DNA from 2 places in the Thalassospira sp. TSL5-1 genome. Region 1 is predicted to be linked to the other one. Evidence: predicted binding sites of a transcription regulator. Region 1 holds the regulator's gene; the other holds the start of a gene.
The links. The regulator PhoB, encoded in region 1, activates phosphate uptake and scavenging genes when phosphate is short. The targets are predictions, from matches to a motif close to TNTCATAAAACTGTCA.
Positions count from the first base shown of each region.

Region 2: the regulator PhoB is predicted to act here: its motif matches at 2,987-3,002, upstream of LF95_RS15605 (inorganic phosphate transporter).

Region 1 covers NZ_KV880638.1:753,679-761,374, reverse strand. Annotated here, with positions in the region: gene LF95_RS13000 (cation:proton antiporter domain-containing protein) at 1-1,350, shown strand, start outside; gene phoB (phosphate regulon transcriptional regulator PhoB) at 1,474-2,172, opposite strand; gene phoU (phosphate signaling complex protein PhoU) at 2,177-2,908, opposite strand; gene pstB (phosphate ABC transporter ATP-binding protein PstB) at 2,929-3,735, opposite strand; gene pstA (phosphate ABC transporter permease PstA) at 3,737-5,083, opposite strand; gene pstC (phosphate ABC transporter permease subunit PstC) at 5,076-6,455, opposite strand; gene LF95_RS12970 (PstS family phosphate ABC transporter substrate-binding protein) at 6,599-7,630, opposite strand.
Region 2 covers NZ_KV880638.1:1,324,467-1,332,162, forward strand. Annotated here, with positions in the region: gene LF95_RS15600 (AsmA family protein) at 1-2,885, shown strand, start outside; gene LF95_RS15605 (inorganic phosphate transporter) at 3,074-4,612, shown strand; gene LF95_RS15615 (queuosine precursor transporter) at 4,844-5,404, shown strand; gene queA (tRNA preQ1(34) S-adenosylmethionine ribosyltransferase-isomerase QueA) at 5,461-6,519, shown strand; gene tgt (tRNA guanosine(34) transglycosylase Tgt) at 6,516-7,658, shown strand; gene queF (preQ(1) synthase) at 7,677-7,696, shown strand, end outside.

The DNA of each region.
Region 1 (7,696 bases):
CGACAGCTTCACACCCGTTTTGGCCGGGCCGCCCTGGCAGTTTTGCTGCTTCAGGATGTGGCGGTTGGCCCCTTTCTGATCATGGTACAGGCGGCGGGCAATACCGCCAGCACCACCAGCCCGTGGGTCAGCATCCTCGCCGGTGTGGGGGCCGTTGCCGTATTGCTGCTGGCCGGGCGCTTTTTGCTGCGGCCCATGTTTCGCGCCATTGCCGCCCTGCATAACCCGGAACTATTTGCCATTGGCACCCTATTTGCCGTGCTGGCCGCCAGCACCTTGACGGAAATGGCCGGTCTTTCGATGGCATTAGGGGCGTTTATCGCCGGGGTGATGCTGGCCGAAACCGAATTTCGCCATCAGATCGAAGCCGACATTGCGCCATTTCGCGGCGTGTTTTTGTCCCTGTTTTTCATGTCGGTCGGCATGTCGGTGGATGTCGGGGTGGTTTATCATCATGCGCTGACCGTCATTTTGGGGGTTTTGGCCCTGTTGCTGATCAAGGGGGCGATTTTGTTTTTACTGTCCCTGGCAACACGGTTTGACCGGGCGGTATCGATGCGCATTGCCCTGGGGCTGGCGGGCGGCGGTGAATTTGCCTTTGTGATGTTTTCGCTGGCCGCGCAAAATGGCGCAATCACCCCGCAACTGGCGGCTATTCTGGTGCCGATTGTCGCCATTTCAATGGCCCTGACCCCCAGCATGATTGGCCTTGGCAAAAAGCTGGAGGATATTTTTCATCCACGCGAAACTGACCAACTCGGTGAAATCGAGGCCCATACCGATGGGGTCGCCCATCATGTTCTGATTATCGGCTGTGGGCGTGTGGGCCGGGTATTGGCCCGTTTGTTAAGAACCCGCAACATTCCCTTTATCGTTCTGGATTCCGATGCCCAGCAGGTGGCGCGTGGTCGTGCCGAAGGCCTGCCGGTTTATTTCGCCGATGGGTCCCGACCGGAAAGTTTCCGGGCCGCCCACACCGATCAGGCACATGTTGCCGCCGTTGCGATGGGTTCGCCGCATGAAACCGAGAAAACCGTAGCCTTGCTGCGCCAGCATTACCCGCACCTGAGAATTTTTGCCCGTGCCCAGGATATTTCCCATATCGGCGCGCTGTCACGCAGCGGGGCGAATGCCGCCATCCCCGAAGTGCTGGAAACAGGCTTGCGCCTGTCGGACCATGTGCTTTCCGCCTGCGATGTTCCACAAGATGAAATTGATAGCGAGATTGCCAAATTCCGCCGGGCCGACATGCTGCTGATGAATGAGCTGGCCCCACGTTCGCCTTCTCATTCATCCGCCTCCGCAACGAAACCGGCTTCGGCAACCAACGAACCGGAACACAAGGCATAAAAGGCATTGGCAAAGCCCGCCTTCCACACCGCATAAAACAAGGCCCTGCCATTATGACAGGGCCTTGTATTTTCAGTGTAAATTGCGAATTTCTGTCACAATTTGACGAAATAAAAAAGCCGCTTACGCCGCCGCATCGTCATCCAAAGCATAACCCGCGGCACGCACAGTGCGGATCACATCCTTGGTGCCTTTAACGTCATTCAGGGCCTTGCGCAAACGGCGGATATGCACATCCACCGTGCGGGTTTCGACATAGATATTCGGCCCCCAAACAGCGTTAAGGAGCTGTTCGCGCGAAAAAACCCGGCCCGGATGTTCCAGGAAATACCGCAAAAGACGAAATTCCGTCGGCCCCAAATGAATGGGTTTGCCGCTGCGATTGACACGATGTGCCGCCAGATCCATTTCGATATCGGAATAGATCAACTGCCCCTGTGGTTGCGCCGGACCCGACCGGCGCAAAAGCGCACGGATACGGGCCAGCAATTCGCCAATGGCAAAGGGCTTGGTCACATAGTCATCCGCCCCGGTATCAAGGCCGCGAATGCGGTCGCCTTCTTCACCACGCGCTGTCACCATAATCACCGGCAAATCGCGGCTTTCCGGTTTACGGCGGATCTGACGGCATACTTCGATCCCGGACATGACCGGCAGCATCCAGTCCAGCAGGACCAGATCGACATGGGTTTCAGCCATGATTTTCAGGGCTTCGTCCCCGTCACCGGCTTCCACAACATTCATGCCTTCCCGTTCAAGGTTGTAGCGCAACATCGTGACGATGGCGGCTTCATCCTCGACAATAAGAACCGTAGGATCCATCCTGTTATTCCCCTGCCTCGTTGGGTTCAATCACGGCAAAATTGGCAGCATCGTTTTTGGGACGGCCATCCACCGGCAGATCCTCGCCCTTGATGCGGTAATAGATCGTTTCGGCAATATTGGTGGCATGGTCGCCGATGCGTTCGATGTTTTTGGCAATGAACAAAAGATGGGTCGATGCGGTAATGTTGCGCGGGTCTTCCATCATGTAAGTCAGCAATTCGCGGAACAGCGAATTGTACATATCATCCACTTCCTGGTCACGGGCCCACACGCGCTGGGCTTTTTCCGCGTCATTCTCGATATAGGCGTCCAGAACATCCTTGATGATTTCCTGTGCCAGACGGGCCATGTTAGGAATGACCTGAACCGGGCGGATCGGCGGGATCTGGTTCAGAACCTGGGCGCGCTTGGCGATGTTTTTGGCAAGATCACCAATGCGTTCCAGATCATTTGACAATTTAAGCGCGGTTACAACCTGGCGCAAATCATCGGCCATTGGCTGACGCAGGGCCAGAACACGCACAGCGAAATCCTGAACTTCCTGTTCCAGCTTGTCGATGCGCAGGTCTGAAACAATGACCTGTTCGGCCAATTCGGAATCGCGCTTGGAAATCGCGCGGATCGCCGAAATCAGCTGGCTTTCGGCCAGGCCGCCCATCTGGGATATGATATTGTTCAACCGGGTCAGTTCTTCGTCGAATGAACTGACAATATGGGTTTCTTCTTTTCTCATGGAATTACCTCCTGCCCGGATTAACCGAAGCGACCAGTGATATAACCCTTGGTCCGTTCATCTCTCGGGTTGGTAAAGATTTGGTCCGTTTCGCCGACTTCCACAAGTTTACCCAAGTGGAAAAAGGCCGTGCGCTGCGACACACGCGCGGCCTGCTGCATGGAGTGTGTGACGATGACAATTGTGTAGTTCGAACGCAGCTCGTCGATCAGTTCCTCGACCTTGGCGGTCGCAATCGGATCCAGCGCGGAACACGGTTCATCCATCAAAATAACTTCGGGGCTGACCGCAACCGCACGCGCAATGCACAGGCGCTGCTGCTGACCACCGGAAAGACCCGTCGCCGGTGATGCCAGACGGTCTTTGACTTCTTTCAGAAGGCCAGCCTTTTCCAGCGAGGTCATGACGATTTCGTCAAGTTCGTCGCGGGAATTGACCAGACCATGAATGCGCGGGCCATAGGCCACGTTATCGAAAATCGATTTCGGGAACGGGTTGGGTTTCTGGAACACCATGCCGATGCGCGCCCGCAACTGCACCACGTCGATTGATTTATCGTAAATGTCGCGTTCATCCAGTGTGACCTTGCCATTGATGGTCACGCCATCAATGGTGTCGTTCATGCGGTTAAGGCAACGCAGGAAAGTGGATTTGCCACAACCCGACGGACCAATCAGCGCGGTGACTTCACGTTCAACAACATCCAGATTGACATCATAAAGGGCCTGATTGTCGCCATAAAACAGGTTGAGGTCACGGGCCGCCATTTTGGATTTGCCGCGCGTTTGCGAAGCGTTTGTCATTGCGTCAGCAGTTACAACAGCCATTTTACCACTTCCGTTCAAATTTCTTGCGCAGGAACACAGCCAGCCCGTTCATCAGGATCAGGAAGGCCAGCAATACCATGATCGCCGCAGAGGTTTTTTCAACAAAGGCACGCTCGGGGCTATCTGCCCACAGATAGATCTGCACCGGTAAAACCGTTGCCGCATCCATCGCACTGCCCGGAATATCAACAATAAAGGCCACCATACCAATCATCAAAAGCGGTGCCGTTTCACCCAGTGCCTGGGCCATGCCAATAATCGTCCCGGTCAAAATACCCGGCATGGCCAGCGGCAGCACATGATGGCTAACCGTTTGCACCGGCGACGCCCCCAGGCCCAAAGCGGCCTGACGAATTGACGGCGGAACCGCCTTGATCGCGGCACGGGCGGCAATGATGATGGTTGGCAGGGTCATCAAGGCCAGGGTCAAACCACCCACAACCGGGGCAGAACGCGGCAGGTGCATGACATTGAGGTAAAGCTCAAGGCCGAGCAAACCAAACACGATGGACGGCACCGCTGCCAGATTGTTGATATTGACCTCAATAATCTGGGTCAGACGGTTTTTCGGGGCAAATTCCTCAAGGTAAATGGCAGCAGCCACCCCAATCGGAAAGGACAGGATCAGTGTGACAAACAGGGTATAAAAAGAGCCAACAGCCGCCCCCCATATACCGGCCAATTCCGGTTCGCGGGAATCGCCGTTGGTGAAAAAGCGGGTATGGAACCGTTTTTCAATTGCCCCGCTATCGGTTAATGCCTGAAACCACGAGATCTGGTCGTCATCAAGGCGGCGGCTCGATTCTTTGGTATCAGCACTGATATAGCCCTTGTTGAGCATATCAAAATCATCGCCAGCAATCAGCCAGACCTTGCGGGTCTGCCCGATCAGGGAGGGGGTTTCCATCACCCGTTCGCGCAAATCATAGGAAGCACCGCTTGAAACGATGTCATATAGCTTGCGTTTTTCTGACCGCGACGTGACATCTGGAAACTGCTTGCGCAGGGCTTCCTTGATCAGCGCATCAAAATTCGCCCGGCCAATAACCGCCGGATCACGGGTTCCATCCGGGTCGATGACTGCCGGATCAAACGTAACCTCAAGCTGCACATAAGTCTGGACAAAGGCGCTATAGCCCTTGGACACAATCGAATAACCCAGCATAAGCAGTGCCGACAGTGCCAGCAGAATCGCAACCAGACCATAGGTCTTAAATCGCCGTTCGGCAGCATAGCGTTTTTTGACATTGCGGGTAATTTCGGCACTGTCCCAGTCAACCGGCTTACGCATGTTGGCAGCATCGGAACCAGCGGCGCGATCTTCCATAAGAGATGCCATATCAGTCATATTTCTCGCGATACTTCTGCACAACCTTCAGGGCAAAGACATTCAACCCCAGGGTAACAAGGAAAAGAACCAGACCAAGAGCAAAGGCCGACAGGGTTTTGGCACTGTCAAATTCCTGGTCGCCGACCAGCAGGGTCACAATTTGTACCGTAACCGTAGTTACAGCCTGAAGCGGATTTGCCGTCAGGTTTGCGGCAAGACCAGCGGCCATCACCACAATCATGGTTTCACCAATTGCCCGGGAAACCGCCAGCAGGATGGCCCCAACAATACCGGGCAAGGCCGCCGGAAAAATGACCAGACGAATGGTTTCCGACTTTGTCGCGCCCAAACCATAGGAGCCATCGCGCAGCGACTGGGGCACCTGCGACATCACGTCATCCGACAGTGAGGACACAAACGGAATAATCATGATGCCCATCACCAGGCCCGCCGCCAGCGCACTTTCCGAACTGACACTCAGCCCGAGAACGGCACCGCTATCGCGCAGGAAGGGGGCAACCGTCAGGGCCGCGAAAAAGCCGTAAACCACGGTTGGCACACCGGCGAGAATTTCCAGGGCCGGCTTCGCCCAGGCCCTAAAGGTCGATGACGCATATTCCCCCATATAAATGGCGGAAAACAGGCCAACCGGAACCGCTACCAGCATCGCAATAAAGGTAATCAACAGCGTCCCGGCAAAAAGCGGGATCATGCCAAAGGCACCCTCGGACGCCACCTGGTCGGCGCGGATCGCGGTTTGCGGGCTCCATTCCAGACCAAACAGGAAATCAACCGGGCTGATTTTGCTAAAGAAATGCAGGGCTTCAAACAACAGCGAAAACACAATGCCAAGCGTTGAGAGAATGGCGATGGCCGAACAGCCGATCATGAGATACCGCACGATCCGTTCGACATTGTTGCGCGCCCGCATGTCGGGAAAAATACGGCGATAAGAAAGGGTCAAGCCCAGCAATGCAACCGACAGCAACACCACAATCAGTGCGCTGTTGGAAATGGTGTGCAGAGTTGCCAGCCGCTGCCCGGCTTCAACAACTTCGGGGGCAACATCCAGATGGGCGGCATTGTCGGCCGCGATCAGGGAAATGGCATTCAGCGCCAAAGACAACTTGCCCGGATCCGAGGTGATGTCGGCTGGCAGATCACTGACGATCAGCGCCTGTACCACGGAGCCCTGCAGCGCATACCACACAAACAGCAAGGCAAGTGCGGGCAGACCACACCACAAAGCGGTATAGGTGCCATAATGAACAGGCAGCGAATGCAGGTTGCTATAGCGTCCGCCGGAAAGGGCGACGGCTCTCTGTCGTCCAAAGACAAAAGAGAGCGCAGAAAGCAGCGCAATCCCCAGCAACAAGAAAGTCAAAGACATTATGTTATTCCATTTGCCTGAAGGAAACCGTCCCGGAATGGGCATTCCCAGTGCGTGTGGGCAAAATAGTCAAAAAATACAGTTTTTAAACAAAGAAACCGGCGGCAGCCCAAAACAAGGGCCGCCACCGGCAGGATATCAAATTACATGCTGAGCGGGGTCAGGTTTTTCGCAGCTTCGCGAACCTGTTCACGTTCAGCTTTTTCCATCGGGATCAGGCCACGATCCGCAAGGTAGCCTTCATCGCCCCAGGCTTTGTCCGAGGTGAACTGGGCGACATATTCTTCCATGCCCGGAATGGTGCCGACATGGGCGTTCTTGACATAGAAGTACAGCGAACGCGAAACCGGGTAAGACCCATCGGCAATGGCTTCAAAGGTCGGCGAAACGCCACCAATTTTGGAACCATGCAGCTTGTCGCCATTCTGGTCGAGGAACGAGAAGCCGAAGATGCCCAGAGCAACCGGGTTGGCTTCAAGTTTCTGAACGATCAGGTTGTCGTTTTCACCAGCTTCGATATAGCCACCGTCTTCACGTACACCGCCACAAACGGCTTTGTGCTTGGCTTTGTCGGCTTTTTTCAGCTCGGCAATGACCGGGAATTCGTCACAGGCTTCTTCAAGTACCAGCTCGGTAAAGGCATCGCGGGTACCGGAGGTCGGCGGCGGCCCGAGGACTTCGATCTTTTCGTCCGGCAGGGACGGATCGATTTCTTTCCAGTTGTTATACGGGTTTTCGATCAGTTCCTTGCCATCCTTGGACGGAACGATTTTCGCCAGCGCCAGGAAGATCTGTTCCTTGCTCAGTTCAAACTGCGGTGCAGCTTTGGAGTTGGCAAGAACGATGCCGTCATAACCGATTTTAACTTCGGTAATCGCTTCAACGCCGTTTTTGGCGCAGGTTTCAACTTCGGACTTTTTAATGCGGCGCGAAGCATTGGTGATGTCGGGTGCCTGTTCCCCAACGCCTGAACAAAACAGCTTCAAGCCACCGCCGGAACCGGTCGATTCAATAACCGGCGTTTTGAAAGAAGTGGTCTTGCCGAATTCTTCCGCGACAGCGGTTGCGAACGGAAACACAGTGGACGAGCCAACGATACGAATCTGATCGCGCGCATGTGCGGCGCCGGTCAAGGCAACGCTCGCGAGTGCTGCAATAGCGAGTGTCTTCTTCATGTAAATCCCCATTTGTGTGTTCCATCAAGGAACGGTGCAACGATCTGCGAGGCGGACTTTACAGTT
Region 2 (7,696 bases), 570 kb from region 1:
ATGTTGGGGAAATCAGCCAGACCAGGGCCTTTCCCGTGTCGGTTCGTTTGGGCATAGACGAGGTTGACGGCGGCATTGATGTCGGCGGGCAGGTGGACCTTTCCGGTGCTGCGCCGGACTTTAAGGGGGAAATTAACGGCAAGTTCGAGGATTTGCGCAAGGCGGCCCTGCGCATTGCCGGAGATGATGCCGATATTCCCGATATTGCCGCCAAGGAATTTGATCTTTCGGGTAAATTGGCTGCCAATGCCAAGGCGGTTACGGTCAATGACCTGGCCGTGCGTTTTGGCGATACCCGTGGTTCGGGCGCGCTTTCGGTCAATACCGATCCGAAAATGAAGGCTGACCTTGCCCTGCGCTTTAACCAGTTTGACCTGGATGCCATTATGGCCCTTGCCAGAGCATCGGGCACGCACAAGGCCGATGCAAGCAATACACAGGCCAGTGGTGATGCCGCTAAAAATGTGGACGTCGAAGTGCCCGACGCCGAAAAGGCAGGTGGGCAGTCCATTCCCTCGCAGGGGCGTAAAAACGCCGCCGATGCTGCCAGTGGCCCCTTGATTCCGGCAGATCTGACCGGGTCGATCGACCTTGAAGTTGAATCGCTGATTTATAATCAGACCCCGATCCACAATGCCCGCATCAATGCCGGTATTGCCAACAGCAAAATCACGCTGAACGAGGTTTCGGCAGGTCTTCCCGGTGGTACGGATTTGCAGGTTTCCGGTGCCATTTCGGGCGAAAAGCCGCAGGTCAGTGCCGATTTGCGCTATGAAATTGCCTCGGACAATATCCGCGCTGTCATGCGCTGGCTGGGTGTTGATATTGAAGGGGTGCGGGCCGACCGTTTGCGCCGTTTCTCGCTGACCGGTGGGCTGAAGGGCTCAGCGGACAGGATCAATATCAACAATGTCGATATGCGTCTGGATGATACCGCCATTCGCGGCGCCATTGTTGCCAATCTGGAGAGTGGCGGTTTGCCTGCGCTGGGGATTGGCCTGAAGCTCGATAAAATCAATCTTGATCAATATATGTCGGCAACGGCCAGTGCGGCGGATGGTGCATCGGGCATATCGGCTGCGTCAACCGGCGACGATAAGGGCACGGCTGACAGCAAGGCTTCTGGCACTGCGGACGCGGCAAAGCAGGATCTGGTAAAAACCATTCATGCTGCCCTGGCCCCGTTAAAGGGGCTTGCTGCCAATTACCGGATTGGCGCGGATGAGGTAACATCTTCGGGTGTTGCCATTCGCGGTATTTCGGTCGAAGGCAGCCTGCGCGGGGGCGACATTACCCTGACCAACCTGTCGGTGGCCGATGCGGCGGGCATGTCGTTGCAGGGCAGTGGCGCGTTTCTGGGCCTAAAGGACGTACCGGAATTTAAAAACCTGAAACTCGGTGTTACGGCCAAAAACCTTGACCCGTTGGTGAAATTGACGGGGATTACCCTGCCAGCCCCGGCGGCGAATTATAAATCCATGAAGGCGAACGTCACCCTGAATGGCCCCATGAGCGGGCCGGACCTGAATGCCAATCTGTCCAATGCGACGGTGCAGGTGGGCCTTAAGGGCAAGGTGAGTGGCCTTTTGGGTGATGCCCCGGGTTTGACGGGAACGATCAATGCCCAGGCCGGCAGCCTTAACCGTGTTCTGCCGCTGATCGCGCCGACTTATACCCCGTCCGGGGATTTGGGCCGGTTTGCCTTTCAGGGCAAGGTGGATGGCAATGCCAAAAATGTTGCTGTCGATATTGCCAAACTGGCGGTTGGTACCTTTGAAACCGCCGGGACGGTTAAAATGGATGCCTCGGGGGATCGTACCCAGCTTGATGTCAATCTCAAGGGCGGCAAGCTTCGGGTTGATCCGTTCCTGCCTGCTGCACGGCGTGCGTCGCTTGATATGCCGCGCCGTGGCATGCGCCGGGCGGCATTGCCTTCGTTTGACAATGACCTTCTGACCCGTGTGGATGCCCGTGATGGCACCCCGTGGGATGATAAGGTTATTGATGTGTCGGCCTTGCGCCTGATCGATGGCAGTATTTCCATTGTCATGGACCAGCTTGATTTCGATCATTTCTCGCTGGTGAACCCGGACCTTGCTGTCAAAATGAAGCAGGGGCTTGTCACCATCGATCATTTGACCGGCAAGATGGGCGATGGGCCTCTCAACATCTCGGGCGTGTTTGATGCCAGCAAGGATGTGCCAAAGCTGGACCTTTCCGGCACGCTGGACAATGCCAATGTGGCGACCCTGTTCCCCATTCAGGTTGCGAATGACACCGTGACCGGCATTGCCGGAACCAAATTTGCCGTCACCGCAAACGGGACAACATCGCGTGCGTTGGTCAAGGCCCTGAATGGGACGGCAACGCTGAACCTCAAGGATATTCGCTTTAGCAATGCCGATAACCGATCGAAAGATCCCAAGCTGGACTTGCAGGCGTTGTTGCGTCAGGGACCGGCGGCAATGGTGGTGGAAGGGGTTGGCAACAATGACCTGTTGCGCACCCTGGATGCTGATTTGAAAATTACCAACGGGGTGGCAAAAACCACCCGTGTGGATGCGACCTCGCGCGTGGGCACGGCGGATGCCGATGCCACCCTGGATCTGCCCAACTGGATTATGGATACGCGGGCCGATTTTGATTTTTCGGAAAAAATCCACGACCTGCCACCATTTAGCGTTTTTGCCAAAGGCAAAATTGATGATCCGGCGATTAGTGGCCGTATGGACAAGGTGGCGGTCAAAACGCTGGAAAATCTGCTGGGCAAGGCATTGGGTGGTAAATCGTCGGACAGTGGCGATGCACCGCAATCTGATCGTGATAAGGCAAAAGATGCCGCCAAGGACGTTCTTAAGGGGCTGTTAAACCAGTTTGGGCGTTAAACCCGCACTTGTTTCCTGCCGTATTTCCCGTGCTAAATCTTGCAAACGGTCCCGGTTTTCCGGGGCCGTTTTTGTATATGGGCGGGTTGAAAAATACCGATTGCCACAAAACCGCAAAAAAACCTTAACAAATGCTGATTGCTTCGACATGATCCGCCCGTCGATTCCCTGCAAAGGTTATGGTTGGTATGGTCGCGAAAAAAACGGCGCTCGATAAAGACCTCAAATGGCAGCGGCGGATGGACGCCGGTGTCGGTGAGACGGCGTCGCTCAGTGCGAAACTTGGTCTGTCGCTTGTTTTCCTTCTGGCGTGCAGCGCGTTTGTTGCCTTTCATATGGGGGGGCTGCCACGGAGCGGCTTTCTGATTGCCGCCGCCGTGATCGGCGGTTACATGGCCCTTAACATTGGTGCCAATGACGTGGCAAACAATGTCGGGCCAGCGGTTGGGTCCAAGGCGCTAACAATGGTTGGCGCCCTTTTTGTTGCTGCCATATTCGAGGCCGCCGGGGCGATTTTGGCCGGGGGCGATGTGGTCAGCACGATTAAAAACGGCATTATTGAACCCTCGCAAATGCCCGATGCGCAAACTTTTATCTGGGTGATGACGGCGGCATTGCTGGCTGCTGCCCTGTGGCTGAACCTGGCGACCTATCTTGGCGCGCCGGTTTCCACCACCCATTCGATTGTGGGTGGCGTGATGGGGGCAGGCATGGCGGCCGTTGGGACCCATGCCGTGCATTGGTCCAATATGGGTGCGATTGCCGCAAGCTGGGTGATTTCGCCCATTCTGGGCGGGCTGATTGCCGCTGGATTTTTGGCCTTCATCAAATTCAGAATACTGTTTGTCGAGGACCGTGTCGCCGCTGCGCGCAAATGGGTGCCGCTTCTGGTCAGCTTCATGGTCGCGGCCTTTACGGTTTACCTGATGATGAAGGGAATCAAAAAGGTCTGGAAGGCCGATACGGTCACGATCCTTCTGATCGGTGTCGCCGCCTTTGGCCTGACATTGTGGCCGGTGCGCAAGGCGGTTTACCGTGCCTCGCGCGAGATGACCGGGCGGCGCAAGGAAATTGCCTCGCTGTTTCGTCTGCCTTTGGTGGTGTCCGCGGCGTTGCTGTCCTTTGCGCATGGCTCAAACGATGTTGCCAATGCCATTGGCCCGCTTGCGGCTATTGTCTCGGGGGTGGATCAGGGCGCGATTGTCACCTCGGCCCCCATTCCCATGTGGGTGATGGTGATTGGCGCGCTGGGTATTTCGGCTGGTTTGTTGCTGTTTGGGCCCAAGCTGATCAAAACAGTGGGTAGCAAAATTACCAAACTCGACCCGATCCGGGCCTATACCGTGGCGTTGTCGGCCGCTTTGACGGTCATCGTGGCCTCGGCTTTGGGGCTTCCGGTCAGTTCTACCCACATTGCCGTGGGTGCGGTGTTTGGCGTTGGTTTTCTGCGTGAAAGCCTGAGCCACCGTCGTCGCCTGCAGGATGCTCCACCCCCGCCGATGCTGATTGGGGGCACCGATGGCATGGACCAGCAAAGCCAGGATATTGAAGCCCTGCGCCAGTTGGACCCCAGCCTGGCCGAACGGGCCGAACGCAAATTGCGCAAGCGCCTGCTGGTGCGTCGCCGTTATGCGCTGACGATTGCGACCGCCTGGGTGGTAACAGTACCCGCCGGGGCGTTTTTGGGGGCACTTCTGTTTTTCACCATTCGCGGCATGATGCTTTAGGGACAACAGGTTTCGTCGCCTTTCTCCATTATCCCCGGAGTAAATGCACGATCTGCGGCAATGGCCGGTGCGTTCATCGAATGCGCCGGCCATTGTTTTTTGCTTGACCCACCGGGGTGTGGGGCGTAAACAGCGCGCACTATTTTTGCGACCCATTTTGCGCATCGTCGTTCCGAATTTCGGCACCGCGAGATTTGTTATGCGCGGGTTCCACCAAAAGGTTCTGAAAACATGAAAGCCATCATTGCAGGCATTTTGGCAATGGCCGCAACGGTTGTCGCCTCAAATATTCTGGTTGAATATCCGTTACCCGGCGTTTTGGCCAATTGGCTGACCTTTGGCGCCTTTACCTATCCGGTGGCGTTTCTCGTAACGGATTTGACCAACCGGGCACGCGGCGCGCAGGCCGCCCGCATGGTGGTGCTGTCGGGCTTTGCCATTGCTGTTGTGTTGTCGCTGATATTTGCCGATACCCGTATTGCCATTGCATCGGGCACGGCCTTTCTGGTCGCGCAATTGATGGACGTTACAGTGTTTGATCGCTTGCGCCAGGCAAGCTGGTGGAAGGCACCTTTGGTTTCCTCCACCATTGGCTCGATGCTCGATACCGCGCTGTTTTTCTCCATCGCTTTTGTCGGGACCGGCCTTCCCTGGCACACATGGGCGCTGGGCGATTTTTCGGCCAAAATGATCATGGCGATGACCTGCCTTGCCCCGTTCCGCATGCTGATGGCGGTGATTCGTCCGGTAAACCGTAATGACGGTATGACCGCGCAGTCCGCCAACGCCTGATCTTAGATCCCGCTTAAATGATTGTGGTGTCCTGACACTGCCAAGATGGAAAAAGAATGAAAGTCGATCTGTTCGATTTTGACCTGCCGCGTGACTGCATTGCCGAACATCCGGCAGACCCGCGCGATTCCGCCCGGATGCTGGATTTGACCGCCGGTGCGATGAATGACCGTATCGTGCGCGAATTGCCCGATATTTTGCGCCCCGGTGATTTGCTGATTTCAAACGATACCCGCGTGATCCCCGCACGCCTGTTTGGCAAACGCGGGGAAGCCAAAATCGAAGTCACCCTGCACAAACAGGAAGGCCTGGCGCAATGGCGTGCCTTTGCCAAACCGGCCAAAAAGTTGCGGATTGGCGAAATCTTCAAGGTTAATGACAGCTTTGAAGCCGAGGTGATGGACAAGCAGGATGGCGGCGAAGTTTTGCTGCGCTTTAACGTTGCCGGGGCTGATTTGATTGCCGCGCTGGAAAAATATGGTGTGATGCCGTTACCGCCCTATATCCGGCGCGAGGCTGGGGGCGATGACAAGGATCGCCAGGATTATCAGACCATCTTTGCCCAGCATGACGGGGCCGTTGCCGCGCCAACAGCGGGTTTGCATTTTACCCCCGAATTGCTGGCAAAGCTGGATGCGCGCGGTATTACGCGCCGCACCATTACGCTGCATGTCGGGGCAGGCACGTTTTTGCCGGTTAAGGTGGATGATACCGACGATCATAAAATGCACGCCGAATGGGGCAGTATTTCGCCAGAAATTGCAGCCCTGGCCAATGAAACCCGGGCCAAGGGGGGCCGTGTGGTGGCCGTGGGTACAACCTCGCTGCGCCTGCTGGAAAGTGCGGCGCGTGAGGATGGCATTGTTGAACCGTTTGAAAGTGAAACCAGTATCTTTATTACGCCGGGCTACAAGTTCCGTGGTGTTGATTTGTTGCTGACGAATTTTCATTTGCCGCGTTCCACCCTGTTCATGCTGGTATCCGCCTTTGCCGGGATTGACCGTATGAAGGCGGCTTATGACCACGCGATTGCGCAAAAATACCGTTTTTATTCCTATGGCGACTGTTCGCTTCTGGAATGCGCCAACAAAGTTGAAGCACTGAAAAAGTCATGACCGAATTTCGTTACGAATTGCTGGCACAGGATGGCAAGGCCCGGCGCGGGCGCATTCACACCGCGCATGGCGTGATTGAAACGCCGGCCTTTATGCCGGTCGGCACCGCGGCCACCGTTAAGGGCATGATGCCCGAAAGTGTTGCGGCCACCGGCGCACAGATTTTGCTGGGCAATACCTATCATCTGATGTTGCGCCCCGGTGCCGAACGCATTGCGCGGCTGGGTGGTTTGCACAAATTCATGAACTGGGACAAACCGATCCTGACCGATAGTGGCGGCTATCAGGTGATGTCGCTGGCGGGTTTGCGCAAAATCACCGAAGAAGGTGTTACCTTTAAAAGCCATATCGACGGGCGTAAATTCTCGCTTTCGCCGGAACGTTCGATGGAAATTCAGCATTTGCTGGGGTCCACCATTACGATGGCGTTTGACGAATGCACACCTTTCCCCGCGACCGAGGATGTGGCGGCCGAAAGCATGCGCATGTCAATGCGCTGGGCCAAACGTTCGCGTGATGCGTTTGTCGAGCGTGAAGGCTATGCCCTTTATGGCATTCAGCAAGGCAGTGTGTTTGAAAACCTGCGCCGGGAAAGCTCGGAAAAGCTGGCGGAGCTGGACCTGCCGGGCCATTCGGTGGGCGGGCTTGCCGTGGGCGAAGGCCAGCAGGTGATGTTTGATACGCTGGATTTTTGCGTGGATATGCTGCCCGCCAACAAGCCGCGTTATCTGATGGGCGTTGGCAAACCGTCTGATCTGGTCGGGGCCGTGATGCGCGGAATTGACCAGTTCGATTGTGTGTTGCCCACCCGTTCGGGCCGTAATGCCCAAGCCTTTACCCACCGGGGTACGGTAAACCTTAAAAATGGTCGTCACCGCGATGATGACCGCGCGCTTGATGATCAATGTTCGTGCCCGGCCTGTTCGCAATATTCACGCGCCTATTTGCATCATCTGATCAAGGCGAATGAAATTTTAGGGGCGATGCTGCTGACCTGGCATAACCTGCAATATTATCAGGACCTGATGAAAGGCATGCGCGACGCCATTGCCGAAGGCCGCATGGAAGCCTTTGCGAAGCAATTTTATGCCGGTCAGGAAGGCGGGGATATTGATCCTATGCCGATGATCCAGGATTAAGGTCAAGGAACCCATATCATGTCAGACCAAAGCATTTA